Regions from separate parts of the Alteromonas alvinellae genome, predicted to be linked through region 2. Evidence: predicted binding sites of a transcription regulator. Region 2 holds the regulator's gene; each other region holds the start of a gene.
What was found. Region 2 encodes LexA, which represses DNA repair genes until DNA is damaged. Its sites were predicted from a motif close to TACTGTATNNNNATACAGTA; they were not measured.
Positions count from the first base shown of each region.

Region 1: ACX5KA_RS19385 (exonuclease domain-containing protein) is a predicted target of LexA. The motif match lies at 9,733-9,752, and genes of this name have one in related genera.
Region 3: ACX5KA_RS07620 (YebG family protein) is a predicted target of LexA. The motif match lies at 7,007-7,026, and genes of this name have one in related genera.

Region 1 is NZ_CACSIH010000246.1:13,876-25,132, forward strand. It holds gene ACX5KA_RS19330 (class I SAM-dependent methyltransferase) at 1-318, opposite strand, end outside; gene purH (bifunctional phosphoribosylaminoimidazolecarboxamide formyltransferase/IMP cyclohydrolase) at 629-2,227, opposite strand; gene fis (DNA-binding transcriptional regulator Fis) at 2,310-2,603, opposite strand; gene dusB (tRNA dihydrouridine synthase DusB) at 2,634-3,632, opposite strand; gene prmA (50S ribosomal protein L11 methyltransferase) at 4,003-4,881, opposite strand; gene ACX5KA_RS19355 (substrate-binding periplasmic protein) at 5,173-5,934, shown strand; gene ACX5KA_RS19360 (amidase) at 6,076-7,695, shown strand; gene ACX5KA_RS19365 (high-potential iron-sulfur protein) at 7,853-8,146, opposite strand; gene ACX5KA_RS19370 (flavin reductase family protein) at 8,369-8,998, opposite strand; gene ACX5KA_RS19375 (CPXCG motif-containing cysteine-rich protein) at 8,991-9,182, opposite strand; gene ACX5KA_RS19380 (hypothetical protein) at 9,376-9,663, shown strand; gene ACX5KA_RS19385 (exonuclease domain-containing protein) at 9,781-11,257, shown strand, end outside.
Region 2 is NZ_CACSIH010000113.1:79,829-91,085, reverse strand. It holds gene ctaD (cytochrome c oxidase subunit I) at 1-470, opposite strand, end outside; gene coxB (cytochrome c oxidase subunit II) at 481-1,644, opposite strand; gene lexA (transcriptional repressor LexA) at 2,226-2,852, opposite strand; gene ACX5KA_RS08010 (hypothetical protein) at 2,965-6,525, opposite strand; gene ACX5KA_RS08005 (sensor domain-containing diguanylate cyclase) at 6,701-8,989, opposite strand; gene plsB (glycerol-3-phosphate 1-O-acyltransferase PlsB) at 9,331-11,257, shown strand, end outside.
Region 3 is NZ_CACSIH010000111.1:1,211-9,543, forward strand. It holds gene ACX5KA_RS07595 (methyl-accepting chemotaxis protein) at 1-877, shown strand, start outside; gene ACX5KA_RS07600 (sensor histidine kinase) at 966-2,471, shown strand; gene ACX5KA_RS07605 (methyl-accepting chemotaxis protein) at 2,628-4,211, shown strand; gene ACX5KA_RS07610 (ABC transporter permease) at 4,332-5,648, opposite strand; gene ACX5KA_RS07615 (ABC transporter ATP-binding protein) at 5,648-6,451, opposite strand; gene ACX5KA_RS07620 (YebG family protein) at 6,674-6,961, opposite strand; gene rpsF (30S ribosomal protein S6) at 7,208-7,609, shown strand; gene rpsR (30S ribosomal protein S18) at 7,621-7,848, shown strand; gene rplI (50S ribosomal protein L9) at 7,875-8,327, shown strand.

The DNA of each region.
Region 1 (11,257 bases), on a different contig from region 2:
TTCTACCGACTTTTTGTAGTAGCCACTGGTTTCATCATCCACGTAAAAGTGAGCAGCTATATACTTACCGTTATCTTTTACAACAGAATAAAGGATGTCGGCGTACCAACCACCACCTGGAGAGATTTCTACCACAGTCATGTCTGGGGTAAGGCCAAAAAAGCGCAGTGTTTGCTGAGGATTACGGTACTCATCGCGTACTTTTGCACTAGCAGCGCGGATATCGCTCATTGCGGCATCAGAAATCGCATCGGCACTGGCATAAGTAGCACTTACACCTAGGGTTGCGGCTAACACATATTGGGCTAACTTTTTCATTCTTATTTCCTTTTTCTGTCGAGGGTAGGCGAATAACATAACACTATTACTACAAATTACCACGGGTCAGATCAAGCCTATCAGCTAACCCCTATTTGCACTTACGCCTTAGCAGAATAATTCGCAACTCTGTCGCTTCGATGAGATTTCACTACAACCAAGCAAATGACCTCGAGTCTGCGTATTTCAAAGGGTTAAGGAAAAATAACAAACACACAGTAAAGCCACTAAATGCCACTTTACTGCGTGTTTAACTTAGGTGTTGGTGTCCCTCACTAAGCCTGCACTAAAAGGTATTGCGTAAGTATTTTTAGTGACGGAAGTGGCGCATACCCGTAAACACCATGGCAATGCCGTGCTCGTCAGCGGCATCAATGACTTCTTGGTCGCGCATAGAGCCGCCTGGCTGAATGACTGCTTTAATACCTGCTTCAGCCGCAGCGTCGATACCGTCGCGGAATGGGAAGAATGCATCAGACGCCATTACAGAGCCTGCTACTTCAAGGTTCTCATCAGCTGCTTTAATACCCGCAATTTTTGCAGAATAAACACGGCTCATTTGACCTGCGCCCACGCCTACCGTCATACCGTCTTTGCAGTAAACAATCGCGTTAGACTTCACGTATTTTGCTACCTTCCAGCAGAACATAAGGTCGCGTAGTTCATCTTCGCTTGGCTTACGCTTAGTCACAACTTCTAGGTCTTCCATTTCAACCATGCCGAAGTCGCGCTCTTGTACTAATAAACCGCCGTTTACGCGCTTAAAGTCATAACCTTCAGTTAGCTGACCAGCCCAATCGCCACACGCTAGAAGACGTACGTTTTTCTTCGCACTTACTACTTCTTTCGCTTCATCGCTTACTGTCGGCGCAATAATTACTTCCACAAATTGACGGTCAACAATCGCTTGCGCTGTTTTCGCATCAAGCTCGCGGTTAAATGCGATAATGCCGCCAAATGCAGACGTAGGGTCAGTTTTAAACGCGCGGTCATAGGCACTTAAAATATCTTCGCCAATCGCTACACCACATGGGTTAGCGTGCTTAACGATTACACATGCTGGCTCTTCGAATTCTTTCACGCACTCAAGGGCTGCATCGGTATCAGCGATATTGTTAAACGAAAGTTCTTTACCTTGAAGCTGGGTAGCAGTGGCAACAGACGCTTCTTGAATGTTGTTTTCAACATAGAAAGCCGCTTCCTGGTGACTGTTTTCACCGTAGCGAAGGTCTTGCTTCTTGGTCAGCTGCATGTTGTAGGTACGTGGGAATTCACTATGCTGATGATCACAGTCTGCTTCACAACCTGTGCTATCTAAACGGGCACCAAAGTAGTTTGCAATCATGCCGTCGTATTCAGCTGTGTGTTCAAACGCCTTAATAGCAAGGTCAAAACGGGTGTTGTACGTTAATGAGCCGTTGTTGTCGTTCATTTCAGCAAGTACGCGAGAGTAGTCAGACGCATTAACCACAATAGTCACATCTTTATGGTTTTTTGCAGCAGCGCGCACCATAGTTGGGCCACCGATATCAATATTTTCAATTGCATCTTCTAGCGTACAGTCTTCGTTTGCCACGGTAGCAGCAAACGGATAAAGGTTAACCACCACAAGGTCGATAGGCGCAATGCTGTGTTCTTCCATCACTGCTTCATCGGTACCGCGACGACCAAGGATACCGCCATGAATTTTCGGGTGAAGGGTTTTAACGCGGCCAGCCATAATTTCTGGGTGACCTGTGTGATCAGACACTTCTTTAACAGGTAAGCCAGCGTCAGCGAGAAGTTTAGCAGTACCGCCCGTCGACAGAAGTTCTACGCCAGCGTTATGCAGCGCTGTCGCGAAATCGAGGATACCGGTTTTATCAGAGACACTAAGGAGAGCACGTTTAATTGGTTTTGGTGTTTGCATAAATTTTAAGTTTCTAATGTTGTAGTGTTGAAACAAAAAGAGCACCGATTGGTGCTCTTTGGTGGGCAAAGCCCTTGGAATCTTAGTTCATGCCGTATTGCTTAAGCTTCTTGCGAAGTGTGCCACGGTTGATGCCCATCATGATGGCAGCGCGGGTTTGATTGCCGCGTGTGTAAGTCATGACTTCTTCTAGCAGCGGCGCTTCAACTTCAGCCAGTACCATTTCGTACAGGTTATCGATGTTTGCGTTATCCAATTGCTTAAGGTACTTATTAACCGCTTGCTTTACAGAGTCACGCAGTGGCTTTTGAGCTTGCGTTTGTGAAGGCGTAGTTACTGTAGTAGTAAAAGGTGAAGTCACGTTTTGATCGAACATAATACTGTGTTGCTCTTAAGTTAGTCATCACTATGCTGCGGGAGAAATCTGTCGGGTTTCTCGTGTCTGCAGCGCTTGAAAATATGCATTTAGTGCATCGAGTTGCTCATTCGCATCATCGATAGCGTTAAACGTTTTACGAAACTGACGATCCGTATCGTGCTCCGCGAGATACCAGCCCACGTGCTTACGGGCAATTCTCACACCGGCTATGTCGCCATAAAAGTCCTGCACATTGGCTACGTGCTCATGCAAGAGTTCATATAACTCTGACAGCGGCGGTGCTGGTAGGTTCTCGCCCGTTTCAAGATAATGTTGGATTTGCTTAAATATCCAAGGTTTACCTTGCGCGCCGCGACCTATCATTACGCCATCTGCACCGGTGTAATTCAGCACCTCTTGTGCTTTCTCTGGAGAAGTAATATCACCATTTGCAATAACAGGAATTGAAATTGCCGCCTTTATTTGACGTATGGTGCTGTATTCAGCTTCTCCTTTATACATACAAGCTCGTGTTCTGCCGTGAACAGCAAGCGACTGTATGCCGTTTTGCTCTGCAATGCGGGCAATCTCTACCCCATTGCGATTTTCTGGGTTCCAGCCGGTACGAATTTTTAGTGTCACGGGTACATCAACAGCATTAACTACTGCTTTAATAATCGCTTCCACTGTGTCTGGGTATTTAAGCAATGCAGAACCTGCTAGCTTCTTATTGACCTTTTTAGCAGGACAACCCATGTTGATATCGATGATTTGCGCACCGTTCTCAACATTAAATTGTGCTGCTTGAGCCATAAGCTCAGGATCAGCCCCAGCTATCTGTACAGAGCGGATGCCTTCTTCACCCTCATGATTCATACGCGCTTGTGATTTAGCTGTGTTCCAAACTTTCGGATTACTCGAAAGCATTTCTGAAACAACAAGCCCTGCACCTAAGCGCTTACAAAGTTGGCGAAACGGTCTGTCTGTTACGCCAGCCATGGGGGCCAACATCAAATTGTTTTCTAACTCGTAAGGTCCAATTCGCATTGTAAAATGTATAGCTCGCCATCTAAAACTGCACAGAAAATATACACCCGGCTAAAACGGGGCGCTAAGTGTACGTGTTTTCGCAAGGCTTGAAAAGGCTAAAAATCGCACAAAATTTCACTCCGTGGTCTTGACAGTGAAAAAAATCTGTCACATTAGTAAGCTAACGTCGATTTTTAGTTCAAATATTGTACGAAAGTCTTACAGCCCCCGATTTGAAAGGGCTGTAATGTGAAAAAAATTAACAATTAATTAGGCGGCAACGTGCTTTGTCGTACAAATTTTCGTCGCAATTTTGAGGTGGTTGACCGAAAACACACTATTCTAACTGGGCGTAATTTTCACCGACTGGTCGGTTTATCGCTCAAACTTAGTGTTTTTTGCCCGACACTCTCGCCCATTCACCATCTATGGCACTGGGTTCAAGTGTAATATCTTGAGCGTACGCTTCTTCTATGCGCGTAACTTGCTCCGCCAATATGCCGGAAAGGACTAACAAACCGCCGGATTTGCAGTAGTTTGTAATAACGCTTTGAAGTTCTAGTAATGGACCTGACAAGATATTCGCCATCACCACATCGGCTTCTAGTTCAGGTTGGTCTTCAGGAAGGTATACATCCAGACGGTCTTCAACGCCGTTGCGGCGCGCATTTTCTTTCGTTGCCTGAAGGGCTTGTGGGTCAATATCAATACCAATAACGCGCTTAGCACCCAATTTCAACGCTGCCAGCGCTAATATTCCTGAGCCACAGCCAAAATCGACCACGGTTTTATCTGTCATATTTATGCCGTCTAACCAGCGTAGGCAAAGTGCGGTAGTAGGATGCGTACCTGTGCCAAAAGCAAGGCCTGGGTCCAACATAACATTAACGGCATCAGGGTCTGGAACGTCACGCCAGCTTGGGCAAATCCACAAGCGCTCGCCAAACTGCATAGGATGGAAGTTATCCATCCACTCTCGTTCCCAGTCTTTGTCTTCAAGTGGTTCTAGCTTGTACTTAAAGTCTGGACCTAAGACTTTGGCTTTACCCAAACGCTGAAGGATGCCTTTCATATCGGCATCTGCTTCGAACAGCCCGACTACTTGAGTGTCTGGCCACAATAACACTTCACCCGGCTTGGGCTCGTACATTGGGGTGTCTTTCGCGTCTACATAGGTAACCGCCTGCGAGCCATTTGCAGTTAGCATGTCTCCTATTGATTCTGCATATTCAGAAGAGGTATTAATTCGAAGTTGTAGCCAAGCCATAGTTGTCGTTCGTTGGGACCTTTGTTGGTCATTGTACCTTTGCTTGGCGTTAAACAAAATGCAGGCAGGCGAAAAGCTTTAAGTAAATCAGAACGCGATGCTTACAGAGGCATGATCAAATCTAACCACTTTGGTTCTCAACAGGCTCTCAAGTACCCAATAAAACTTGCCTGCTCAATTGATTACGTAAGCCTCGAGAAAAACTAACCTTTTGTCGACTGGTGAAATTCTAATATAAGTTTATATTATGAGAAGGGTATCGTTTAATTTATAGTTTGGTTCATCTGTTGTATGCGCGCACTTTTATCTGCTGTTTGTTTACTGTGTTTTATCATACCGCTTAGCGCGAAAGAGCTAGATGTGGTTGTGGGCTGGAACAAGCCTCCATACGTTATTTCACAAGAACACACCGGCTTTGAAGTTGACTTGGTGCGGGCGATCCTTGCTGAAATGGGATATGGATTGTCGCCTATTTATGTTCCTTTCGGGCGTACGGCAAGGCTATTAAAAGATGACGCCGTTGACATTGGACTTACCCTTAATCCTGCACACACAGTCGATCAAAGCATTTTATCTGAGCCATATATTATCTATCAGAACGTCGTGGTAACACGGGCAGACAGAGAACTGACGATAGACAGTATCGACGATTTGAAAGGTAAAAGCGTCATTGCTTTTCAAACCGCTCAATCGGTATTAGGTGAGGGCTTTGGGCGAACTCTCGCATCGCAAACTACCTATATAGAAATGGCACGACAAGATCGTCAAGTGGACATGCTGATGCGTGGTAGCATTGATGTAGCTATCCTAGATAGAAACATTTTTAATTATTTCAAATCTAAAAATGGCACTTACTCTCAAGATAAGACCGTCTTTCATGAGTTGTTTCCCATCTCAGCGTACAGTGCGGCGATCCCTGACCCAGAGCTACGAGCTAAATTTAACGCTACGCTTCGTCTTTTTATTGAAGACGGGCGGTATCAATTACTACTTGATGAGTACAAGCTCGACAATCTCCTTCACAAGCTTCCCAATGCAAATGTTGCTAACTAGATATTAACTTTATTGTCTAGACAGTGAACTATTTCTGATTCAACGTATAAGAAACTAACACTACATTGGTGCGAGTTTGTTCTGTAGCAAAGTTAATCTTCGCTAAAACAAGCACTAGAACTATGCGTTAAGGAAGAACCTATGCTCAAACGGTGGTATTTACTGGCTATTGTTGTGTTATGCACTGCATGCGCGTCACAAGCAAATCTTAATAATGACATCGAACAATGGCTGGATAAGCCTGCCCACATTCAAGCGCAAGCTATTGCAAGTGGTGATACTACCTCTGCTGAAATAGTCAGCGGTTATATTGCCCGCATTAAACAGCTAGATACAAAGGTTAATAGTATCTTAGCGCTTAACCCAAACGCGCTGACCGAAGCGAAAGTCATCGACAAAAAAATAGCGAGCGGTGAAACACTTGGCCCTCTGGCTGGCATCCCAGTTCTGTTAAAAGATAATATCGAAAGTACAGAAATGCCCACCACTGCAGGCTCAATGGCGCTGCTCAATAACGATACCGGTCGCAATGCGTTTATTGTGGAAAAACTGAAAGCAGCTGGGGCAATTATACTGGGTAAAACCAACTTGTCTGAGTGGGCTAACTTTCGTTCAGAGTCTTCGGTGAGTGGCTGGAGCGCTGTGGGTGGGCTTACTCGAAACCCACATATACTATCAAGAAGTGCGTGTGGCTCGTCATCAGGCTCAGGGGCGGCAATGTCGCTTCGTTTGGCGTCTCTTGCTGTGGGCACTGAAACCAATGGTTCTATTATATGTCCCGCGTCTATAAACGGTGTAGTAGGCTTTAAACCAACAGTGGGTTTACTTTCAAGAACTCACATAGTGCCTATATCTTTCAGTCAAGACACCGCGGGACCAATGACATCTAACGTTCAAGATGCCTGGCTGATGACGTCAATTATGGCAGGCACAGATGCAAGCGATAACGCTACGCTAGATGCAGACTCTCATCGTCCAGCTATGCCCGCATCGTTCATGCTTGCTACCGATTTAAAAGGTAAGCGAATTGGTGTGGTTAGGTACCGCCAAGGCGATAATCCTCATGTACTCGCCGTATATGAAAAGGCGTTGAATCAGCTAAAAGCATCGGGCGCTGCGTTGGTGGACATCAGTGACTTCTCTCAGCCAGATTCTTTTTGGGCCGACTCTTATAATGTTTTGCTTAGCGAGTTTCATCATAGCATCAACGAATACTTGTCGACGTCGCCAGCAGAGCTTCCTGTTAGGAACTTATCAGAGCTCATCGCGTTTAATAATAAAACAGAACGCGAGTTAGCGTTATTCGACCAAGATATATTCGAGAAGTCGCTCGCGTCGACAGCCATTAACAGTGAAAAGTATCAAAATGCGCTGCGCCTTATTCAAGACACTGCAGGCAAGAACGGTATCGATACATTATTAGCAAAACACAATGTTGATATATTGGTTGCGCCCTCGAACAGTCCATCATTTCTTATCGACGGAGTATACGGCGACCATTCGCCAGCCGGCTTTATTGGTATAGGGTATTTGGCTGCCATCGCTGGTTATCCGCACCTTACAGTACCTGCCGGACAAGTAAAAGATCTTCCTGTGGGAATTAGTTTTATTGGTGGTAAGTGGCAAGACGAAAGTGTTTTGAAAATAGGTCGAGTCTTTGAAGCAAAACACGGCTTCTTCATTAAGCCTGGCCTTCTGCCTACACGTTTTGACAACCCAGCGTTGAAAGGTATTGAAGATGGTCTTGGTGATGACCGCTAGTGGCAATTTTAAGCCCCAACTGAAACAAAAAAGCCCTTGATTGAACTCAAGGGCTTTAAATGTTGTTCACTTCTTTTCATGCGTAGACTGCAACTTAGATTACTTACATTGCTTACATCACTTTGCACTATGCAAAAGAAGATATACCTCTGCAGGGTTAGCCGGGCTTTTTCACCCAAGCGCTACACCAGCCATCAGCGTTAACAAGCTTATTAGGGAAAATGTTACAAGGGCGGTGTTGTTCGCCATCGGCGCCCTGCACGTACATGCAGTTTGCGCATTTTGCACCTTCAACAGTTGACGACGGTGTGTAGTTCAGTGCTTTTGCAGTAGGGTCATCAGCACTCAATTGTTCTTGAGCCTGAGCACGTAACGCTACACCACCTAATGTAAGACCGATAACCGTCGAGCCAGAAAGCTTTAAAAAGTCACGGCGATTTACAGATTTCATAACATTCTCCTTAAGAGATAGAAACGATAATGATTCTTTTTTATTCAGTACCTTAAACGCAAAAACCTGCCCAAAGAGGCAGGTTTTGTGTATTGTTTAAATACTATCTCTTTTTGAAAAAAGATCGAATGAAATGTCGTATTTTCACTTGATCCAGATTAAATAAAATTCAGAGTGATGCCTCCAGATTACAATCATCAGACCGTTTTTTCTGCTTCAAGTTCACTTTTTAGCTAGGGGAACTCCAGGTTTGGCGTAGGCAAATTGTGCAATACGCGCTGTGCTGTGATAGCTATCTAATCCAGAAATACAGGCGGTGTTTGCTTTTTCTATATCTGCATACCCGTCTTTGTCAATAATGTTCTCTGGCATATGAAGCTCTCGGATTTCTCCAATGACCATTTCGGTCTCGTTGAGCAATGTGAAGTGTTGCGCCACCTTCAAGCCCATCTTAATTTCACTTTCTTTAACAAACGGTGCACTAAAAGACTCGCTAAACTGCGGCGTTAAACCCACTGCTTCAAACTCGCTTTCATCAGGGGCGTAGCGAGCAGATGTTTGGTGTGCCTTGTCTACCCAATCAGTTGACACGTGATTGAGCGTGTAAAAGCCCTGCTGCTTTATATTGCTAAGGGTGTCTCTTACTACAGTGTGTGGGCGCATTATCATGCCTAAAAGTGGTGGATTAGCGCCCACATGAACAACCGAACTTACAATAGCTAAATTGTTGGTGTTACCGTTTGTAGTACCCACCAATGTGGCCGATTTGAACCCAGACAAACTGTTAATTAGGTTGGCACGGTAACGCTGAGTTAGTTCATCAATATCGCTGCGAGTAAATTGTTTAGTCATTCTCTCGTTCAGCCTCTATTTGAATGTCTTCACCGTGCTGGTAAGCGGTAAGCTCTATAGGCTGGCAACACACCTGGCAGTCGAGTACCTGTACTTGGCCAACATCGTTAATTTCATCTATCTCTACATCATTGGGGGCCATACAGTAGGGACATGAAAAGTCCATGGAACGGGTTAAGCTCATATTTAATCGCCTTATTAATCACTAAACAGTTTTATTACGTAATGTTAAGACGAGTGGATTTTCTTTGAAAAGAGCATAGTTGTTTGCGTGGTTGTAGCGCGCAGGCAGCGGCGGTGTCGTTCAATCACCGTTGAATATTAAATTTAAACCGTTGACTTCAATAGCGACCAGCTAGGCAAATAAAGGTGAAAATGTGGCAAATCAGGTGGGAAAATGCCCGTGTTGTAACAGAGAGACGCGCCTTACTTATCACCACCTTATTCCCAAAAAAATGCACCGACGCACCTATTTCAAAAAGCACTTTAGCAAAGCCGAACTGCAGGGCGGTATTTATATTTGCAGGCAATGCCATAGCGGAATACATCGCTTTTATGATGAGATGACATTGGCTAAGCACTACTCCAATTTGCAACTTTTATTAGATGACGAGCAGCTTTCAGCGTTCTTTCAGTGGGTGTCTAAACAGCGAGTACGTGTTTAAAAAGGCACATTTTGTACTTTTAGTAGCGGATGTGTAATTCAATCGCGATGGATTTAATTTGATTAATATGGCTGTATAAATATACACTGTTGGTGTTTTCATAGCCAAAGATACTTCATGCGAAAAGATTTACCGCCACGTTATTACCTCACACACTTTCACGAGTTCCTTAAATTCTTTGAAGGTGCGAACAGCACGCTTTTAAGTGATGAGGCAGCTGATTTTATTGAGCGCTTTAACGCATTGGACGATGACAAAAAATGTATTGTGGTGCGCGCTGCAAATCGCAAGTATGCGGTTATTGACAGAACCCAGTTTAACTACGACGAGATAGTCGAACCACAAGCTCAAATAGATTGGCTTATTGATAGCGGGTGGTTTGGCGACCTTTCGAACGCATCGCTTAATGATATCGCCGGCGTTCTAACCAAAGACGCGTTATTGGCGCTTCTCGCTGAATACGGCAGTACGCAGGGGCTAGCGTCTCTTACTAAGCCTAAACTCGTGACGTTGCTTAATGAACATATCGGTGCTAGAGGCTGGCCAGAGCGCTTCTCGCTTAATAACTACTTGGTGTGCCTATTCGACGATGCGCTTCGCTATTTGCTGTTCATCTATTTTGGTAACACCAAAAGCCGTTTAAATCAGTTTTCTATGCGCGATTTAGGCGTAATGAGAACCCGTTCTGATTCGGTAACAGATACCGCGCGTTTCGACACCAAAAGCGACGCAGAAGCCTCTTGGTTTTACGCAAATCATTACAGTCAGTTAGCTTTTTATAACAATGATATGTTACTTGCCTTAGCGGAAGATGATTTCCCAGCTACAGAAGGTGTGTCAGCCAGTTTCTATCGCGACCAGCTGCTTTACGCGCTTGGGCTTAAAGTGTTGGCGTGCGATAGGGCCAAAGGGTTAGACATTTTAAAACTAGCGCAAAGCGATAAAGCAAAAGAAAAGTGGCTAAGAGAGAGCTATAAAGATGGGAAGGAAGGTGACGTCAAACAAGCACTAGAAGATATTATCGATAACCCTCAATCGGACACGCTTTTAGCATTTGCAGAAGATTTTTATGCCCGTAAATACCATAAAAAACGCACCAGCACAGTTACCGACATGCTTCGCAATGCCAGCCGAACTTTGGATATTGATGTAAGCCAAAATCAGCAAGTGGAGCGTGGAGTGTTAGCGCACTATGCTCGACATGGAATAGAGGGCTGGCGTACAGAAAATCGATTATGGCGCAGCCTATTCGGCCTTACTTTTTGGAAGCAACTTTACGAAGAAGATACGTTGGTTACAGAGTTTGATCGCAGGCCACTATCGCTTAAGCAGAATAACTTTTACGCCAAGTTTGAGCACAGCATTGAAGCACTGTTACAGGCGCTCGATAGCAAAGAAAAGCTCCGTTTTCACATCCACAAGATGGCCACAATGCACTATGGCAAAGTGAACAGCCTATTTATGTGGTCAAGCCATTTGCTTACGCCTATAGAAGCGCTAATTGAGCATGGTTCGCTAGGCTCTATTTATGCTTTACTTCGCATGATGTGCAAAGACTTTGAGAGCCTTCGAGATGGCTTCCCAGATATTATGG
Region 2 (11,257 bases):
CCGCCGCCTTCCATAAAGAGCGAGCTCAGTAGAATGAGAAAGGCACCAGGTAAAATCCAGAAGCTCCAGTTATTCATGCGCGGTAACGCCATGTCAGGGGCGCCGATCATCATGGGAATAAGCCAGTTTGCGAGCCCAGTAAAGGCAGGCATTACTGCACCAAATACCATGATAAGTCCGTGTACCGTGGTCATTTGGTTAAAGAAGTTTGGCTCTACAATTTGTAGACCAGGTTGGAATAGTTCAGCGCGGATCACCATGGCCATCGCACCACCAACTAAAAACATGATAAAGGCAAACCACAGGTAAAGTGTGCCTATGTCTTTATGGTTAGTGGTAAACAACCAGCGCGTTATCCCTTTAGGAATATGATCGTGGTGTTCATGATCATCATGTAGGTGATCGCCATGTGCTTGACCGCTATGAGGCGCAGAGGTATCAGGCGAAATAACTTCAGTTGCTTTGCTCATTTTTCTGCTCCTAGTTTCCGTTTGCCACTGCATTGACGTCTTTGGCCTGAACCATGTCGCCAGTGTTATTGCCCCAAGCATTGCGCTCATAAGTCACTACCGCTGCAATTTCTTTAAGGCTTAGCATTTTGCTAAACGCCTGCATAGCAGTACCCGACTTACCGTGAAGTACAATATCAATGTGACCTTGCTGATCTTCTAACGCCATTTTGCTGCCTTTTAATGCCGGGAACACGCCAGGTAAACCTTCACCATTTGGCATATGGCAAGCAGCGCAGGTGGTGTTGTAAACACGCTCGCCAACTTTCATTAACTCATCCATCGACATGTTCATAGAAAGTAGACGCTGCTCTTCTTCTTTTGCTTTACGAACAATTTCTTCTTGTTCGCCCATCCATTTATCAAATTCAGCAGGCTCTTTAGCAATCACCACAACCGGCATATAGCCGTGGTCTTTCCCACAAAGTTCTGCGCACTGTCCGCGATAAATACCAGGCTCATTCACCTTGGCCCAAGACTCGTTAATAAAGCCGGGGTTGGCATCTTTTTTCACCGCAAAATCAGGAACCCACCAAGAGTGGATAACGTCGTCTGAAGTAATAAGAAAGCGTACTTTTTTTCCAGTCGGGATAACCAATGGGCGGTCTACTTCCAACAGGTAGTTATCTGTTTTCTGGAACTTGTTCTCTATCTGCTCGCGTTGAGTAGCAAGCAATGAATAAAACTCAACGTCGCTGTCCATGTACTTGTAGTGCCACTTCCACTGTGAGCCTGTTACTAGCACAGTCATGTCAGGCTCAGATGTGTCTTCCATCGCAATCAGCGTATTCGCTGCAGGCACAGCCATAAAAATAAGAATAAGAAAGGGGATAACGGTCCAAGCAATTTCAACTTTCACGTTCTCATGAAAATTTGCTGGCTTCGCGCCACGGGACTTTCTGTGCAGATACATCGAGGCAAACATAACCCCAAACACTACAACAGCAATGCCAACGCATATAAAAAACATCAGCATGTGGAGGTCGTAAACCTGGCCACTGATGTCAGTGGCACCGCGTCTTAAGTTTAGTGAAGAAGCCTCTTCACTGACTTCTTGGGCAAGAAGCAAAGGGGAAAGAAGCAAAAACGGTATTGTTGAACACCATTTTGCGAAAACGGTCGTTAGTTGTTTCACTCAGCACCTCCGTAATAGCAAGACCAAAAACGCTGATTATTTTGCGCGATGCCCTACCAAATGGTTTGCGAACGATTGACCCATTACCTCAACTTGTAAAACAAATTAAGAGTCATTGTTATTATTTTGTTAATCTTTGTCTAAGAATTGCGCAATAATGCCGTGCCGTCTAGTCTTTTCTGTTAAAAATTTAACGAAGTGTTCAATTTTTAATCATTTTATTTGGCAGCCTTACGTTACATATTGGATGGAAAAAGAAATGAGCATGTAGTAGCCGAGGATAAAATCAAACGCACATTTTGAACAACACAAAGGTTTTATCAGCAATCATTTGATCATAAAATCAACAACTAATAGGTTGCTAATATTTATTTTCAAACAGACTTTAAAATAATGAATGCATATTCATTAGTTCATTCACAGGCAAAATACGCTTAATACGTTTTCTGACAGTCATGTTTGGGTTCGTTTTTTAAAAGCGTGCTTAGTCACCCTAACTCCAGAAAACTGGTAGAAATAAAGCAATAAAAGGCATAAAAAAAGCGGCTAGTGCGCCGCTTTTCATTGAAGGTGTTAAAACCTTACATCCAATCCGCGTTTCTTATAACGCCCACTGCGATCCCCTCAATAGCAAAAGGTTCGTTGGCTAGGTCTACTCGAATAGGTGCGAATTCTTCGTTTTCGGCATGAAGTAATACTTCACGACCACGTTTCTCTAAACGCTTTACCGTAACGTCTTCGTCTACACGTGCCACAACAACCTGGCCATTGTGAACATCGGTGGTGCGATGCACAGCAAGGAGATCACCATCTAAAATACCTATGTCCTTCATGCTCATGCCGTTAACACGCAGTAAAAAGTCTGCTTGAGGTTGAAACAGTGCAGGGTCTACCTTGTAGTGTGATTCTACGTGCTCTTGCGCCAAAATTGGCTCACCCGCCGCCACACGCCCGATGAGAGGTAGGCCTTCTTCTTCAGGTACGTCATTTTCGAGGGGAATATTGAGTTTGATACCCCGAGAGGTACCCGGCAGAATTTCTATCACGCCTTTACGCGCCAAGGCTTTCAAATGTTCTTCTGCAGCGTTGGCAGAACGAAAACCAAGTTGACGAGCGATTTCCGCACGCGTAGGCGGCATCCCCGTTTCTTGCATGGTAGTTTTGATAAGTTCTAAAACTTCTGTTTGTCGAGCTGTGAGTGGGCGCATAAAAGACCTGTCTGTTCATACAGTTCCTGTAAGTATATACACCTAAAACTAAATAACAAGCACTTGCCGCGTCTTTTGCCATAAGCAATAGACAGCGACAAGTGTATTACCTTTATTTCACAAGAAGGGCCATGTTCGGATTACCTATTTGAAGCTCTACTTCACCGGCATTGTTCTTTCGGGTACGCATACCATCGACATGATTAATGCCAATGGAAGGGCTACGCCAAATGACATGTCCTTTGTTATCTATTTCAGTGACTCGGTAAGCAACGTTGTCATAATATCCATACGATGAGTCATATTCTTCAGCTTGGTAAATGCCAAGTATTGATTGATTAGACGATGTCGTTGGAATAACGGCTATATTCTGAAGATTGAATGTAGGCGTTATGGCCTCTTTAAGTACCAAGGCGTCATTTGTTACGTCATAAATATTTATTCTATTGTAGTTTCTATCTAAGCATGCGAACTCAGAGGCGTCGTCACCATCAGCATTAATTCTTATCAATTGACTACAAGAAACATCTAGTGCATTTAGTCCGACAAACTCGCCATCTTGCATTGTATAGAGCTTTAATGATTCATAGCCACTAACAGCAAAGAAGTGTTCGCCATTATTGGTGAGCTCAGCGACAGTATCAATTGAAAACTCATTAATGACAGCGTCGATGAGAACTTGGTTCTCAATATCGAATGCTTTAAGTCGATTGTTTTCAACAATGACCGCATCAACAAAATTATCGTCATTAACGTCTATTGCTTCGATGAGTGAGATTTGGCTGTTTTGATTTTGGCTCAGTGACCACTGAATTGAGTTATCTGACAACTTAACTACGTTGAATGATGTATTGCTATTCAAAGCTCCTGTGAATAATTCACCCACGCCATCATTGTTATAGTCAGTAACAACGGGTCTGCTATAGTCAAAAACATCGTCGCCAAGTTCGTCGCTGATGGTAAGTTCATTCTTCGTGTTAACTGACAGCACCTGAATTGATGTGTAGTAGTTAGTTGTCTCACTAACAAAGACTGCTCTTTCATCATTATCACCAAAAGGGGCCCAGCCGGCAGCAAAGTAATTAGAAGAGTGTGCTTCAGTTTGTATATCTGATAAGACGTAGTCGCCCTCAGCATCTTGCTGTGCAACCTGAATTTCGCTGTCGCCGGTCCAGATTATTTCGTTTCGGCTATCGTTATTCAGGTCGCCGATTAAAAGCGACATACCGCTATACGTATTATGAATAACGCTCCATTGTTCCGAAATTTGACCACCTTCAAGCGTGAAAGCTTTCACCTCTCCCCACTGGCACTCAGAAATTACAAACATTCCCTTATTTGTATGGTCATCTTTGCTATAGCTCAAATCGCAGATATCGTTATGCTCAGCTGTCGCCAAATTACTTTTCGATACCGCTGAATAGACTGAAATATTCTCCCAACGGTCGGCACCAATGATTTCATCGACACCGTCGTTGTTCATATCACCGACAGCGACGTAAGCGTCGCTAAACCCATTGCCAAAAAGCCATTGATTAGCGCCGCTATTAATATCGAAGACGTAACCATTGTTAGTCACCAACTCGATAGACGCGTCGTCGTCCACATTACCAAAAGAAAGGGTTGATACACCATCGACATCGAACTGCTGTAACTTCTCACCAGTTGTTACATTATGAATGGAGATAGAAGTCGCATCGTAATAATGATCGCCGTGAAGGTATGCAATTTCTTCAATACCGTCGCTATCAATATCGTAAAACCATCCTGACGTAATTTTATCCTCTGCTACAAATACAGTTTCCGCGTTGTCGTTACGATCTTTTATAACTGACAAGCCTTGTTCAGTAAGGATATAGATTTCATCATTGCTATCACCGTCAGCATCTTGTGTATAAACGCCTTTAATTTCTCCTCTGGTAGGTAACTTGTAAGGGTACACATAGGTATTTTCTAGTTTATTCCCGTTTAACGAGAAGGCGCCCACATTTCGATGATTGACGGATATGAGTTCATTCCCACCCTTGGTTGAGGCAATCGCAAAACCTCTATTATAAATTGGTGTTATTGAAGTTGTGCGAGCAAACGCCGGCGCTTTATCTGCATAAGCAGTTATTTCTACGGTTTGCAGGCTCTCATCGCCATCCAGACTCGCAAAGCTAAAGATATATGTTTGCGCATTGAACAGTTGACTGTCGGGCACCTGCCACGTTAGTAAGCCGTTGTCGTTTAAGGTAACTCCTGTAGGTGCAGCGACAAGCTGGCCTGCAACATCACTATTAATTTGATCGGGGTCAGTCATGCTTACCGTGAACTCGACGTAACCACCAGCAGTTACCGATTCAGGCATATTGGAGACGACAAGTGTCATTGGAGAGTCACTGATAGTGATAAAAACGGGTTGTGATTCAACGATATTAACACCGTCGGACACTACCATAGTTACTTTCAGTTCATCGCCGAATACCGCGTTATAAGCAGGCAGTGTGCTGCCGCTAACACCCTCTATAACAACGTTATTAATGTACCAGCGGTAAGATACTGACAGGTCAGATTCAGGCGTATCAGAGTCGTAATAATACCCCTCATCAACGGTTATATCGTCAGACGTGTAAACAGGGTCATAAGCATAATAATAGGGTTCACCAGCAACGGGAGGCGCTGAAATAGTTTCTATATCGGATAGAACGATGTTCGCGGTATTGCTGCTTGCAAATGTCTCGATACTGCTGAAAAACACGCCAACATCATAGGTGTCATCCCCGTTCGTATCTTCACCATAGCGAACCGCACCTTGCATAATATCAATGCCTGCGGTTCTATTGCCTTTAACTACAAGAGAACCTTGGGAAGCATAAGGTAGTCCTCCTTCCTCTGAGAAGTAAGAAAAATCAAGCTTACCTTTTGAGCCAATATGCATTGTCCCCTCGAACTCAGAGGAATACCCCAACCCATTAAAGCCATCGAAAGCAGTTCCATTTATTTTATAGGCTTCACCGTTAAAGGTCGCGGCCATGTACTGAATGAGTTCTTCGTTGTAGTAACCCGTGCGTGGGTCGTAACTTATTTCAGCTTTCATTAACCCTTTTAGCGTTGCACGTTGACTCCCTCTTCCTATCGAAAGACTCGTAAAATAGGACGTTGCCTCGAAATTGTCGTCATCTGATTTCGTAATAGCCACAGAAAATTGACCATCGTGATACGCGCTCAAATAATAGTGTAGGCATTGGTCATAATCGACAATTATAGTTCCGAGGCCTGTGCTTAAATCGAGTTTTCCAGAGTACTTGATTGAGCCACTATCTGAGCATTGTATAACGCCATCAATGTTGCCGTTAGCATCGACAAGTTCAGAAACTTCAAATATGTCAAGATAAGGTGAACTAGCGAGATCTTCACCAAAAAGCGTAATATATACATTTTGCACAGCGCTGATGTCAGCGATTGCAACGTTTGTTTCACCCGTATAGCTATTATCAGCATAACGCTTAGCTGCAGTGTCTAGCTGTGCTATCGAGTAGTCTAAGGGGTTCGATAAAATTTCTAATGAAGTGGGCTCTGGGGGCGGTGCAGGTGTCGGGTTAGTCGGAGAGTCCGAGCCCCCTCCACCACCACAGGCTGTAAGAGCTAGAATAGAAAAAAGGCCAGAGAAACCCAAGCGCGAAGTGTTCATACATCGTCCCTGATTTGTAAGGCATGGTGGCCTAACATCAGCCAAAAGTACGACACATGCCTAGTTTGTTTATAACATTAAAATGTTCGGTTTTTATAACTTATCTTCGTTTTCCTGGCAATATCTCTGTTGCCTGATACACAAGTCGCTAGCGGTTATCGACATGCAGTGACGGTCAATCGTCTCCCCAGACAACGCGATTTCGGCCTTGCTCTTTTGCTTTATAAAGGGCTCTGTCAGCGGTTGATAACAGCGCGCTAAAGTCTGCGCCGTGGGTACTATCGACAAAAGTAGCTCCTATGCTGATGGTAAGGTTTATTTGATCGGTTTTATAGTTAACAACACTTTCTTCAACGGCTATACGCAGCGCCTCTAGCTGCGTGTTAATTTCTTTTCTATTTTTGCCCAGCATCACAACAGCGAATTCTTCTCCGCCAAGTCGCGCAACCACGTTGGGTGAACGATTTTGTTTCGCTATTTTTTGCGCAACAGTAATTAACGCTTGGTCACCCGCGTCATGACCGTACGTGTCGTTTACCTGTTTAAAATAGTCGATATCTATAATTGCCACACACGCACTATGATGCTGTTTTGAAAACACGATGCACTCGTTAATAAATGCTCTTCGGTTATACAAACCCGTTAATGAGTCAGTCATAGCTAATTGCCGCAGCTTTTCTTCAGCGACAGCGCGTGCATCTTCTAATTCTACTGCATAGAATAGACCGGCTAATGCATCTAAAAGAGGCTGTAGAAATTTGGCATCTTCTATAGAGTAGGGTTCAAACTTATTGGCCAAACCAATCATACCCACGACTCTGTCTTTGACTTTGATAGGCAAACCTAAAAAACGGCTAATTCGCGGATGCCCTTGGGGCACACCTTTAGATTTCGGATGACTCCCAGAAGCATTACTTATCGTAATTTCTCCCGTTACAATAGTGGTACCGAAGAGGTTATCAAAACTGCTGAAGTATAAATTGCGCTTTTTATACTCGTTATATTGTGTGAAGCTGCTGGTGTCCCAAACGATTTCGGAAATGGCATGGATAAACAGCCTCGATGCATCGCCTTCATTTTTCATTTGCCCTACGAAAGCAAACTGACTGTCCGAAATATCAATGAGTTCGGGCAATACTGTTTGACAGGCCAAGGTCAAATCGTTGTTTTGAAGGTATGAAGCTCGGGTCTTATTAATAAATTGCAGGAGCTGAGTTTTCTTTCTCTCGTGAAGCTCGCTTTCCATTCGTTGGGTGATGTCACGATGAATTCCGGCAACCCGGGTGGGTTTACCCAGAATGTCAGATTCTACAGTTTTTCCATAGCTTTCGACCCAAACCCAAGAGCCGTTAGTATGCCTCATGCGAAACGTAGTATTGAAAACCTTGCTCTTTCCAGCAATATGTTCGTGTAACTGCTTTTCTACTTTCACATAATCCGCAGGGTGAATCAGCTGTCTGAAAAAGCGCGAACTGGTGTCATAGTATTCATATTCAAGACCGACAATATCGCACCAGCGTTTGTTGACTTGGTTTACATCAGCGGTCAAATTCCAATCCCACGTACCTAACTCAGAGGCCTCCAATAATAGTCGCATACGCTGGTTTGTTTTGTTGAGCTTGTCTTCCACATATTTTTGGTCGCTGGTATCAAATAGAAATGCCTGAACGGAATACAACATACCGTCTTCACGGAAACTAGCCGTAGAGATCATACTTACCCAAATGGTACGTGTGGGCGTGGCAATTTGAAGACGACAGGTATGCGTTTCCACGCCCTCCATATGGGCCTGCATGGCGAATGTAAAGTCGCCCTCAGCGTCTTGTGTCAAAACATCGCCAAGCTCGACTGCGCCGCTCAGTAAATCTTGGGACGATATGCCCAATACGCGCTCGCTATTCTTTGAGATATGAACCAGTTTGAGCGACGTAGTATTTCGCCACGTAGCCAGAACAATAGGGGACTTTTCTATTAACCCATGCTCACGCTTGAGTGCTTCGTGTTCTTTTGAAAGAGAAATATGCTGACTGACAAGCGCGCCAATTCGATCTAGAACTTCTAGACATTTCTTGTCAATTTCTCTTGGAACGGTATCAATAAGACAGACAGCACCGATAACCTCGTCATTAATTTCAATGGGTGTGCCTGCATAAAAGCAGATGTGCGGCTCACCCGTCACTAGAGGGTTGTCTTTAAATCTTGGGTCTTCTTGGGCATTGTTTACAACAACTTGTTGACGCTCTTGCACGACATGACTACAAAATGCATGTTCCCTACTCACCTTGGAAAGTGAAGTCCCATATCGCGCTTTGAAAACCTCTTCAAACTCACCAACGATGCCAATTAGCGCAATAGGCACTTTGTATGCCGCAGCTAACACCACCATAAGATCGTTGAGATCTAATGGCACCTCGTTGTTAAGCATAAATTCATCAATTGTCTTCAGGCGGTTTTGATCATCCACTACATCTTGCTCATATTCATTGACCTTTATAAAAGTAGTAACAGTCTCAACTTATCGCAATGAAATACCAATCTGTATAGATAATTTTCCATTCAGAAGGCGCTGGCTAGTTTCCTAGCGAAGCGCGGGAATGCAAGAATGGCTGCTCCCTTACAAATTCCCAGAATGAAGTTAGGAAGCTTGCCAGATCTTCCCGAACACGAAAGACGCAAGCTCTTGTGAACTTTCTGTGCAACAAAGAGTCTGTAACGCCAGAAAAGCGATAAGATTGGCGAGTCGCGAGATTGTGATGCGATTGTGTTACACTTCACCCGTTTTTATTTCATAGGATTACATAATTCATGTCGTGGATGCGAAAAGCCCTTCTGTCGGTGTTTCATTATCCTGTTAAGTTGCTGGTCAAAGCTCACAGTATTCCAGTTAACGTTGAAACCGAACTAGGAATAGATAAAAGCAAACCTATTGTTTATCTACTTCCCAACAACTCAGTGACAGACCAACTTGCACTGAGAATGTCGACAAAAGCGCTAGGTTTACCTAGTCCTACAGATACGCTCACATTGGCAGGGCGAGAATATTCGTCGACGCTGTTCTTACGTAAAACCCAGCCTATTTTTCGCTCGTCAGTCGAAGATACTGGGATTGAAGAGGTTTTCACTGACCTTTTTCATTTACATCGAGACCATGAAAATCTAGATTTACAGGTCGTACCTGTCTACGTCACGTGGGGTCGTGCCCCGGGGCGCGGGAACCCTGGTTTAAGCGATTTAATTACGGAAGCTGCAGCTCCAAGCTGGCTTCGCAAATTGTTCATCGTGCTATTTTTAGGCCGTGATAACTTCATTAACTATTCTAAAGCCGTTTCTGCACGTGCCATGTCTAACCAACACGGCAGCGATCAAAGCATTGCTCACAAACTCGTACGTGTGGCGAGTACTCACTTTCAGCGTAAGCGTCAAAGCATGACCGGCCCCACCTTGCTAGAGCGTCAGGAACTAAATAACAGTGTGTTAGGTTCAGATGCAGTGCGTCGAGCCATTGCTGAAGAATCGCGAAGCAAAAAAGTGACGCATGAAAAAGCAAAGGAAACTGCACAGAGCTATATCACTGAGATTGCTGCAGATTACCGTGAAGGACTTATCCGTTTTGGTGACAGACTGCTCACACGCATTTGGAACAAGATTTATAACGGGATTAGTGTAGGTCACGCTGATCGCATTCGTGAACTCGCCGCCAATGGTCATGAGATCATTTATGTACCGTGTCACCGCAGTCACATGGACTATCTGCTATTAACCTACGTGATTTATCACGAAGGTATGGTAACACCGCATATTGCAGCAGGTATTAATCTAAATTTCTGGCCTGTGGGCAAGGTATTCCGCCGTGGCGGAGCATTCTTCCTACGTCGCAGTTTTGCAGGCAACAAGCTCTACACCGCGGTATTTAGAGAGTATTTAGAGCTGCTGTTTAACAAAGGCTATTCAGTAAAATACTATCCTGAAGGTGGTCGTAGCCGAACGGGTCGCTTAATACCGCCTAAAACCGGTATGCTAGCCATGACTATTCAAGCCATGCTTAAAGGTGTTAACCGCCCTGTAAGCATAGTGCCTGTCTACATTGGCTATGAAAATGTGATGGAAGTGAAGAGCTATTTGAACGAGCTTAAAGGCTCTAAGAAGAAGAAAGAATCTAACCTTCAGGTGTTCTCTGCCATTCGTAAACTTAAAAATTACGGGCACGGTTATGTAAACTTTGGTGAGCCTATTGCGCTTAACCAGTTTCTTGAAAGCCATGTACCAAACTGGCGAGATTGCCGCGACGCCGAACCTGAGAAAAAGCCGGCTTGGTTAACCCCTGCCGTTAATGAGTTGGCTAACAACGTAATGACCCGCATTAACCGTGCGGCTGCATTAAACGGTATGGCGTTAGCCTCGTTATGTCTATTATCTTCTAAAAGACAAACCATGAGCGAAGCCGAGCTTAAACAAGCCATGGGCGATTTCATGGATTTATTTAAAGCCGTGCCGTTCAGCGATGATGCCACCATTCCAGATTCGTCGGCGGAAGAACTACTGCGCGATACGCTCAAGTTAGGTCGCTTTGATATCAACGAAGATGATTACGGGCGCTTGATCAGTCCACAGCCAAAGTCCGCGGTGTACCTGACCTATTACCGCAACAACATTTTGCACTTATTCGCAATCCCTGGTCTTATTATGGCCTCTATATTTGCGAAGAAAGGCACTACGAAGAGCAGCATTTTTC
Region 3 (8,333 bases), on a different contig from region 2:
AGAAGGTATACGCGAAACAGTATTAGCTACTTATCAGCGCATTGATGCAGAGAATCAGTCGCTGGCGAATATTAATGAGTTGTTTAGTGACTCAGCCACAACGTTACGCAAAATTGTTACCGACATGAGTGGGCTCAACCTTCAAATGGGCAGTATGAGCGAACGTATTTCGGGACTATCGACAACAGCAGATAACATTAATAAATTTGTTACCACTATTACGAGTATTTCCGACCAGACCAACTTGCTCGCGCTAAACGCCGCGATTGAAGCGGCTCGAGCGGGCGATGCAGGACGAGGGTTTAGTGTTGTTGCTGATGAAGTACGTGCACTGGCAACAGAAACCAATAAATCTGCAACAGAAGTTTCAGAGTTGGTTAATGGCATTATTCAATCAACATCCAAAGCGGTATCGGGAGTGAATGAGCTGCGTGGAAATAACGAACAGCTTGAGACAGGCATTAATCAACTTAATGATAGCTATGAAGTCATGGTGAAGCACTGTGACAGCATGAAATCCACTATTAGTGAAGGCGCCATTGCTACATTTATCCAAACAGTAAAGCTGGATCATGTAGTGTGGAAAGCAGAAGTATATGCGGTGCTATGTGGTTATAGTAACAAATCGGTGGCGGACTTTGGCGATCATAAAAATTGTCGCCTAGGGCAATGGTATAGTGATAATGCTAATAAAGCGATAGGCCAAACTACGGCATTCAGAGAGATTGAAGCGCCGCATGCAAGAGTACATAGCAGCGGAATAGCCGCGGTGGTAGCTAAACAAAATGGCGACAACGCTGAAGCTGATGCTAAGCTTATAGAAATGGAACAAGCCAGTGAGAGAGTAATAACACTCCTTGATAGGCTAGTTAGCTAGCGGCCGCAGAACTCTATGGTTCGATAGGCCCTATTGAGACGCATGGCGCTCTGAGATTTTATCGGCGATTTAAATGGAGGGCTTCTTGGTGAGTGAAACATCGTATTCCACCGAACACGAGCGTATTCTTGCGCTGGAAGCCCGCGTTAACTCGTTAGAGCGACAACTTAAGCGTCAAAAAATTGCGCGTAAAAACGCAGAATCTTTCTTAGAAACCTATTCTCAAGATGCTTATCTAGCAAACCAAGCGCTTAGAAAAGCACTAAATGATTCAAAGCAGCGGGAGCGAGAGCTGCTCTACCTCAACCGAACTGCATCGCAGCTTTCCAATGCCCAGCCTGGTAAAAGTTTTATATTTTCTGCCCTAGAATCGGCGGTGGAATTTAGTAATGCCCATTGTGGAAAAGCGTTCATTGTGAAAAATGACGAGCTCATAGTGGGTGATGATAGCCAAGTACTTACTTATGACGAGGGGTGGTGTAGCTCTCCGGAACTTGCTGAATTTATTAAAATTGAAACACCACTCTTCTTAAGGGACAGCTATTCCCATTGGTGTGTTAATGCAGTTCAGCGACCCGACACTCAAAAAGAAGCGCGCTTACTTCACTTCATGCATGAAATGGCTGACGGCGAATACGCCTGGCTAGTGTTGCTTACCAAAGATGACAACCTAGAAGAAGAAACGCTTTATGTTTTGGATACAACTAAGCATTACTTAGACATAACATCACGCTACGAAAGTAAAACGACGGAACTTAACAGTCGAAAAATTGAATTAAAGACGGTTAAAAAAGACAGGGACTTTTTAGAAGAGAGGTTGGTCAGCGCAGACAAAATGGCGATGTTGGGCCAACTTGCGGCGGGCATAGCCCATGAAATTAATAACCCAATTGGGTATGTTCGAAGTAATACCGTTGTCGCTAAAGAAATCTTTAATGACTATCAACATGCGTTAGATGAAATAGGGCTACTGTGTCGTACCGCTGGTGGGGAGATTGAAGCGCAATTCGAAGCGCTGGAGAAGCGTTTTTCTCTGCGAGAAAGTGCAAGCGAGATTTTAGAAATGTTCAACGAATCTCATGAGGGCATTGAACGCATTATTGAGATAGTAAAAGCGTTGCGAAGTTTTTCGTATCCAGGCTCAGGAAAGCACACGCAAATAAGCGCTGTAGAAGCTATGAATACGGTTATCAAGCTAACGAACAACCTGCACAGGTACAAAAACAAAGTTAATTTAGAAGTACCGGATAAAGACGTTTATTTCCTTGGTAACGCAGGGCAAATTCAGCAGGTATTGGTTAATTTCGTAACCAACGCTATCTATGCTACCCCAGAAGGAAAGTCTATCACCCTAAAAGTACAAAAAGATGAAAAGAACGCCATGCTTATCGTAGAAGACGAAGGTATCGGTATGTCGAAAGAAACACTGGATAGAATATTCACGCCCTTCTTTACAACTAAGCCTCCTGGTGAAGGAACAGGGTTAGGCATGTCTATTTCCATGACCATTGTCGAAGAACACAACGGAAAAATAAATATCACCAGTGAAGAGGGTAAAGGAACAAGCGTTACCGTTTTGCTACCTCTAGCCTAAAGTATAAAGCGCTTCCCTAAATAGCTGATAGATTATAGAATTTCGTTAATCTTTGCTTCCTGCTAGACAGAATTATTTTATGTTCTAGTCTTAGGAGATAAGCAACATCTTATACGATTATCGGATGGTTGCTTTGCTACATGGAGAAAGCACCGAATGAGAAACAATCAGCCAGTTACCCAAAAAGAATATAAGTTTCCAGCACATCATCGCCTGATATCTTCGACCGATAAGCGCGGTGTTATCCAGCATTGCAATAGCGAATTTGTAGAAGCAAGTGGCTTTAGTCGCGAAGAGCTCATCGGCAAAAACCACAATATTATCCGTCATCCAGACATGCCTGCGCCGGTATTTAAAGAAATGTGGCGTACCTTGGAATCTGGTCAAAGTTGGCTAGGATTGGTGAAAAATAGAAGGAAAAATGGTGACCACTATTGGGTGTCGGCATTCGTAACGCCTGTGTACGAGGGAAAAACCGTTGTCGGCTATGAATCCGTTCGCGTTCCAGCGTTGAATGATGAAATAACGCGTGCTTCCGGTGTTTATGCAAGAATGCAGCAAGGAAAGTCAGCGGTATCACCGATGTCGCGCTTAGCTCAAAACCTAATGCATCTGGCGCCTACGTTGCTGATAAGTGCTGTCTTAGTAATAGCTCTTGCATTTACCCACGGCGCCGCTGCGGCTGGTATTGCGCTAGCAGGGGCAATTATTTTAATGATTGCTCAAGAAGCCAAGACAAGAAAAGACTGGGGCGCGCTGCTCTCTCTTAGCCCAGAAAGCTACGCTAATGAAACGGTGGCACAAACCTACTTCCCAGACCCGTCCCATATCAGCCAAGCCAAGCTTGTCCTAGGGTGTGAGCTTGCCAGAAACCGTACGGCGTTAACTCGAATTAAAGATGCATCAGCGGGGCTCGAATCAATAGCTAACACCACGCATCAACAAGCGGAAAGCACCAGTTCGGCGGTTGTACAGCAAAATCAAGCTACACAGCAAATAGCGTCTGCGGTCACGCAAATGAGTCAGGCTATTCAAGAAGTCGCTGAGCGGGTTGAGGGTAATGCCAAAAGCGCAAAAACTGCAGCAGCTAACGTAGAAACAGGAAACCGTAAAGCTGAAGAAGCCATGCAGGCGATTGTTGCGTTGCGCGAGGCGGTAGAGTCTATATCTACCACAGTGACAGAGTTGGCTCAGTCAACCAGCGATATTGGCGAAGCGGCCAATATCATCTCGACCATTGCTGAGCAAACTAACCTGTTAGCGCTTAACGCCGCGATCGAGGCAGCAAGAGCAGGTGAACAAGGAAGAGGTTTTGCGGTTGTAGCTGATGAGGTGCGTACGTTAGCTTCGAAAACTCGCGAATCGACCGATAAAATTCACAACATCATTAATGAATTGGCTGAGCGTTCTGACCGCGCTGTAAGGGTATCGACGGAAGGGCTAGCTTCAGCAGAGCACGGCAGCGCTATAGTAGAAGAAACTCGAGGTGCATTGTTTGAAATTAACAATGCAGTGAAAGGTATCGCTGATGCCACAGTAGAGATGTCTTCAGCGGTAGAAGAACAAAGCACAGTGGCTGAGCATATTAACCAGCAGTTAGTAGAGGTTGCTGACGGCGCGTCTGAAACCCAGCGTTCATCTGAAGCATCGCTTGCAGCAAGTCACGATTTGCGCGCAACGGTTAATCAGGTCCACGAACTAATATTGCGTTTCAGTACAGATAAGCGAGTGGGAGAGTAATACTCTCTCCAGCTCTCTTAAGCTTACTCCACTAAAAGGCCTATTGCCTATTGGCGTAAAGATGTGGCGCTAAATAAAAGCCTACAAAACTCGAAACAACGTTGTAGGCATAGGTATTTATTAATTCGCATTAAGCCCTGCATGTAGACCGCGTCTGTAGGCCGCCACAGCGGGGAACAGCGATACCAAATATGTGCACCCCAGTATCAGTAAAATGATAATAATACTGCTTTGACCAAACAGCGGGCTGCTTAAAAACAACCCATAGGTACTGCTTAACCAAGGCTTTAGTGCGCTCATAAGCCCAGCAACCAAGCCTAAACTCAGTGCGGCACTTACAATCGTAAGCAGCATCGCTTCAATCTGTATGAGTAGCAGTAAGGTAAACGGTCCTGCGCCTATAGTTCGTAAAACCGCGATTTCTTGATAACGTTCTCGCATCGTGGCCAGCAGCATAGTCGCAAGCCCAATTAGCGCGCAGATGACGATAAGACCGGAAAGGCCAAGCAAAAGCGATTCTACATTTCCCATAATTTGCCAAAGTTCTGCGAGTGCCATCCCGGGTAGAATTGCCATTAGCGGCTCTTGTTTACTTTGATTAATTTGATACTGAAGCTGCAGTGCCGTTACCCGATGTTTTAGCCCCAGCATCACTACGGATACTGACTCAGGCGTAAACGCTTCGCTATTGTAAGCTGCACGTTCTTTTGTATGCTCGTCATGCTCATGCTCATGCTCATGCTCATGCTCTTTCGCCTTGTCAGCAGGTTTACGGCCTAAAATTGAGGTGGGCGAATGTTTAGACCCTGTGTGGGCTTCTTCAAGTCCCTGTAGGGTAACGTATACGGCTTTATCTACGGGCGTACCGGTTTTCTTAACTATGCCCGAGATAGTGAAAGGGTGATCGTCATGGTTGTTGAACGATACGCTACCCAGACCATGGGAAATAATAATCTTATCCCCTACCTTGTACCTCAATGATTTGGCGATGTCTGCGCCAACAACGGTAGACAGTGGCTGCGTAAATGCCGAGCCTGCTGCCATTTCAAGTGACTGCATATCACCGTATTTAAAGTGGTCGAAAAAGCTGTTGGTTGTACCTACTACTCTAAAACCTCTGTGAGTATCGCCTAAAGATAGCGGGATAAGCCACAATACCTGTTTGTTAGATTGAAGCGCCGCAATACTTTTATATTCAATACCTTTGGTGGGAGTGCCTATATTAAACACTGACGACAGGAGTAAATTAAGCTGTCCACTTGGTGCGCCAACAATAAGATCAACACCAGACACGGTGCGCGTAAAACTGGTTTTCACTTGACTGCGAATAATGTCCACGCACAACAGTAAACTAATGCTGATGGTAATGCTTAAAAGTGTGAGGATTGCCGTTGTTTTCCTGCGCTTTAAGCTTTCAATAGCAATGGTACTTAGCATTACGCACGCTCCTGTGCTTTTGGGGCCTCATCGCCTCGCGTTTTTATGTGGTTTGTACTTGGGCTTAATTCACTCATGCTGCAGTGGCGGTCAAAATAACTCTCCATGGCTTTATCGTGACTCACGAAAATCATGGTGCTTTCACCTGCAACGTCTTTTAGCAGCGACATAAAACTATCTCTGGCATCGGTATCTAGGGCAGAGGTAGGTTCATCGACAATTAATAATTGTGGGTCGTTAATCAGTGCTCTTGCAATGGCAACGCGCTGCTGCTGACCAATACTCAATGCGTCAGCTTTCGCATGCAGCACGTGAGAAGGCAGCTGTAGCTTGTCCAGTAAATGACGAAGCTTTGCGTCTTCTGTTTTTTTACTAGGTTTAGTACCCGCAAAGTACACCGCCGCATTAATGTTCTGTGCCACAGAAAGGTAGGGAATAAGATTAAATTGTTGAAAAACAACGCCGATATTGCGTGCTCTAAACTTGTCCCGCTGTCGGTTAGATAACGAGGAAAAAGGCTGTTCGAGTAAAGCGATGTCGCCTCGAGTAGGGGTCAACGTACCACATAGCAAATTTAGCAATGTGCTTTTGCCACTCCCCGAAGGCCCTGAAAGAAAAACGTGTTCACCTTGCGAAACCTGCCACGCTTTAATATCAATGACGGGCGCACTTTTTTTGGTGTACGAAAACTGTAAATTGCTAACTTCAATCGCTGTGTTGCGCTCTTCAGTCACTGCGCTGCGGCCTTCAACTACTGCATTGCGCTGGGGTTGAGTGCTATTGTTTTTATTGATGGTATTCACGCTAAGCCCGACCTGTATTTACGTCTTATGTTCACATTAGCAAAAGCGACACGTCTGTTCACCCTGTTAAAAACCAGAGAAAACACATTGCCGCGTTGAGGTAATGTTATCAAATAACATTTTTTCGTATAGCTATGCTATCAGATCTCATCAGCCTAAAGCGGCAATTGCTCTTATTAATTGCTCATCATAACGACGCAAAAGAGAGGCGCGCCTAAATTATCAGCCGTTAGCTTGTAGCTTTACCACTTCTGCGCTTTCATCTTCTAATACGCTTTCTGCGGTAGCGCCTTTGAAAATCTTACTGATTTTATCTTTGTTTTTAGACAGCATGATGGTGAGCTCTTCCACTACGCTATCGTCTAGCTTGATGCCCTTCGCATGAATGTAGTCAGCAAGGTTATCTGCTGCATCGAGCATTTTGTCATACTGATCGGCTTCTTTTTTGTCGGTAGTTACCAATTTTTCTACCCCTTTGTGCGTAACAACATACTGTGTGGTAATGGCCATGGTAGGTCCCCTGTTTATTAAAGACACAAAAACTGTACAGTATTTTACTGTATAAATAAACAGTATTTTAGTTAAATGTCTGAGCGTAGTGTTTGGGGAAAGGACAAATGATTGTTCTTAAGGTGATTAATGCTTGTGCAATTAGTAACTGCTGCGTATAATGCGCGCCCTTACAGCCATCCCAATTCGTTCCTTGTCTCCATACAGTCGGCTGTACTGTCGAGGCTACAACCGTAAGGAGCTATAATGCGTCATTACGAAATCGTATTTATGGTTCACCCTGATCAGAGTGAACAAGTACCTGGTATGATCGAGCGTTATACCACAATCCTAAAGCAAGACGGTGGTCAGATTCATCGTTTAGAAGATTGGGGTCGTCGTCAACTGGCTTACCCAATTGAAAAGCTGCACAAAGCCCACTACGTACTAATCAATGCTGAAGCGTCTGCAGAAGCTGTTGATGAATTGGAAAATGCTTTCCGTTTCAACGACGTGATCCTACGTAACATGGTTATGCGCACTAAGACTGCTGTGACTGAGCCTTCTCCAATGATGAAAGAAGAGCCTCGTCGTGAGCGTCGTGACGATTCTGCTCCTCGCCAAGATCGCGCGGAAAAGAAAACTGAAACCACTGAAGACAACGCTTAAGGAGATCACCCATGGCTCGTTTTTTCAGACGTCGTAAGTTCTGCCGTTTCACTGCAGAAGGTGTGACTGAGATTGATTACAAAGATATCGCTACTCTTAAGAACTACATCACTGAGAGCGGTAAAATTGTCCCTAGCCGTATTACTGGTACAAGCGCAAAATATCAGCGTCAGCTGTCCTCTGCGATCAAGCGCGCACGTTTCCTTGCGTTGCTTCCGTACACTGATTCACACAAGTAATTTGGCGAATATAAGGGTTAGCTAAGATGAATATCATCCTACTAGATAAAATCGCCAACCTTGGCGGCCTGGGCGACCAAGTGACTGTTAAGTCTGGTTACGCTCGTAACTTCCTTTTCCCACAGGGTAAAGCGGTTCCTGCAACTAAAGACAACGTTGAAAAGTTCGAAGCACGCCGTGCTGAACTTGAAGCGAAAATTGCTGAGCAACTAGCTGCTGCTAACGCACGCGCTGAAAAAGTTGCTGAGCTTGCTGAAGTTACAATCGCAGCTCCTGCTGGTGACGAAGGTAAACTATTTGGCTCTGTTGGTACTCGTGACATCGCTGATGCAATCACTGCAGCTGGCGTTGAAGTACAAAAAGCAGAAGTTAAACTACCTACTGGTACTCTTCGTGAGACTGGTGAGTATGACATCGACTTACAACTTCACTCTGACGTTATCACTTCAATCAAAGTGATCATCATTGCTGAAGCGTAATCGCTG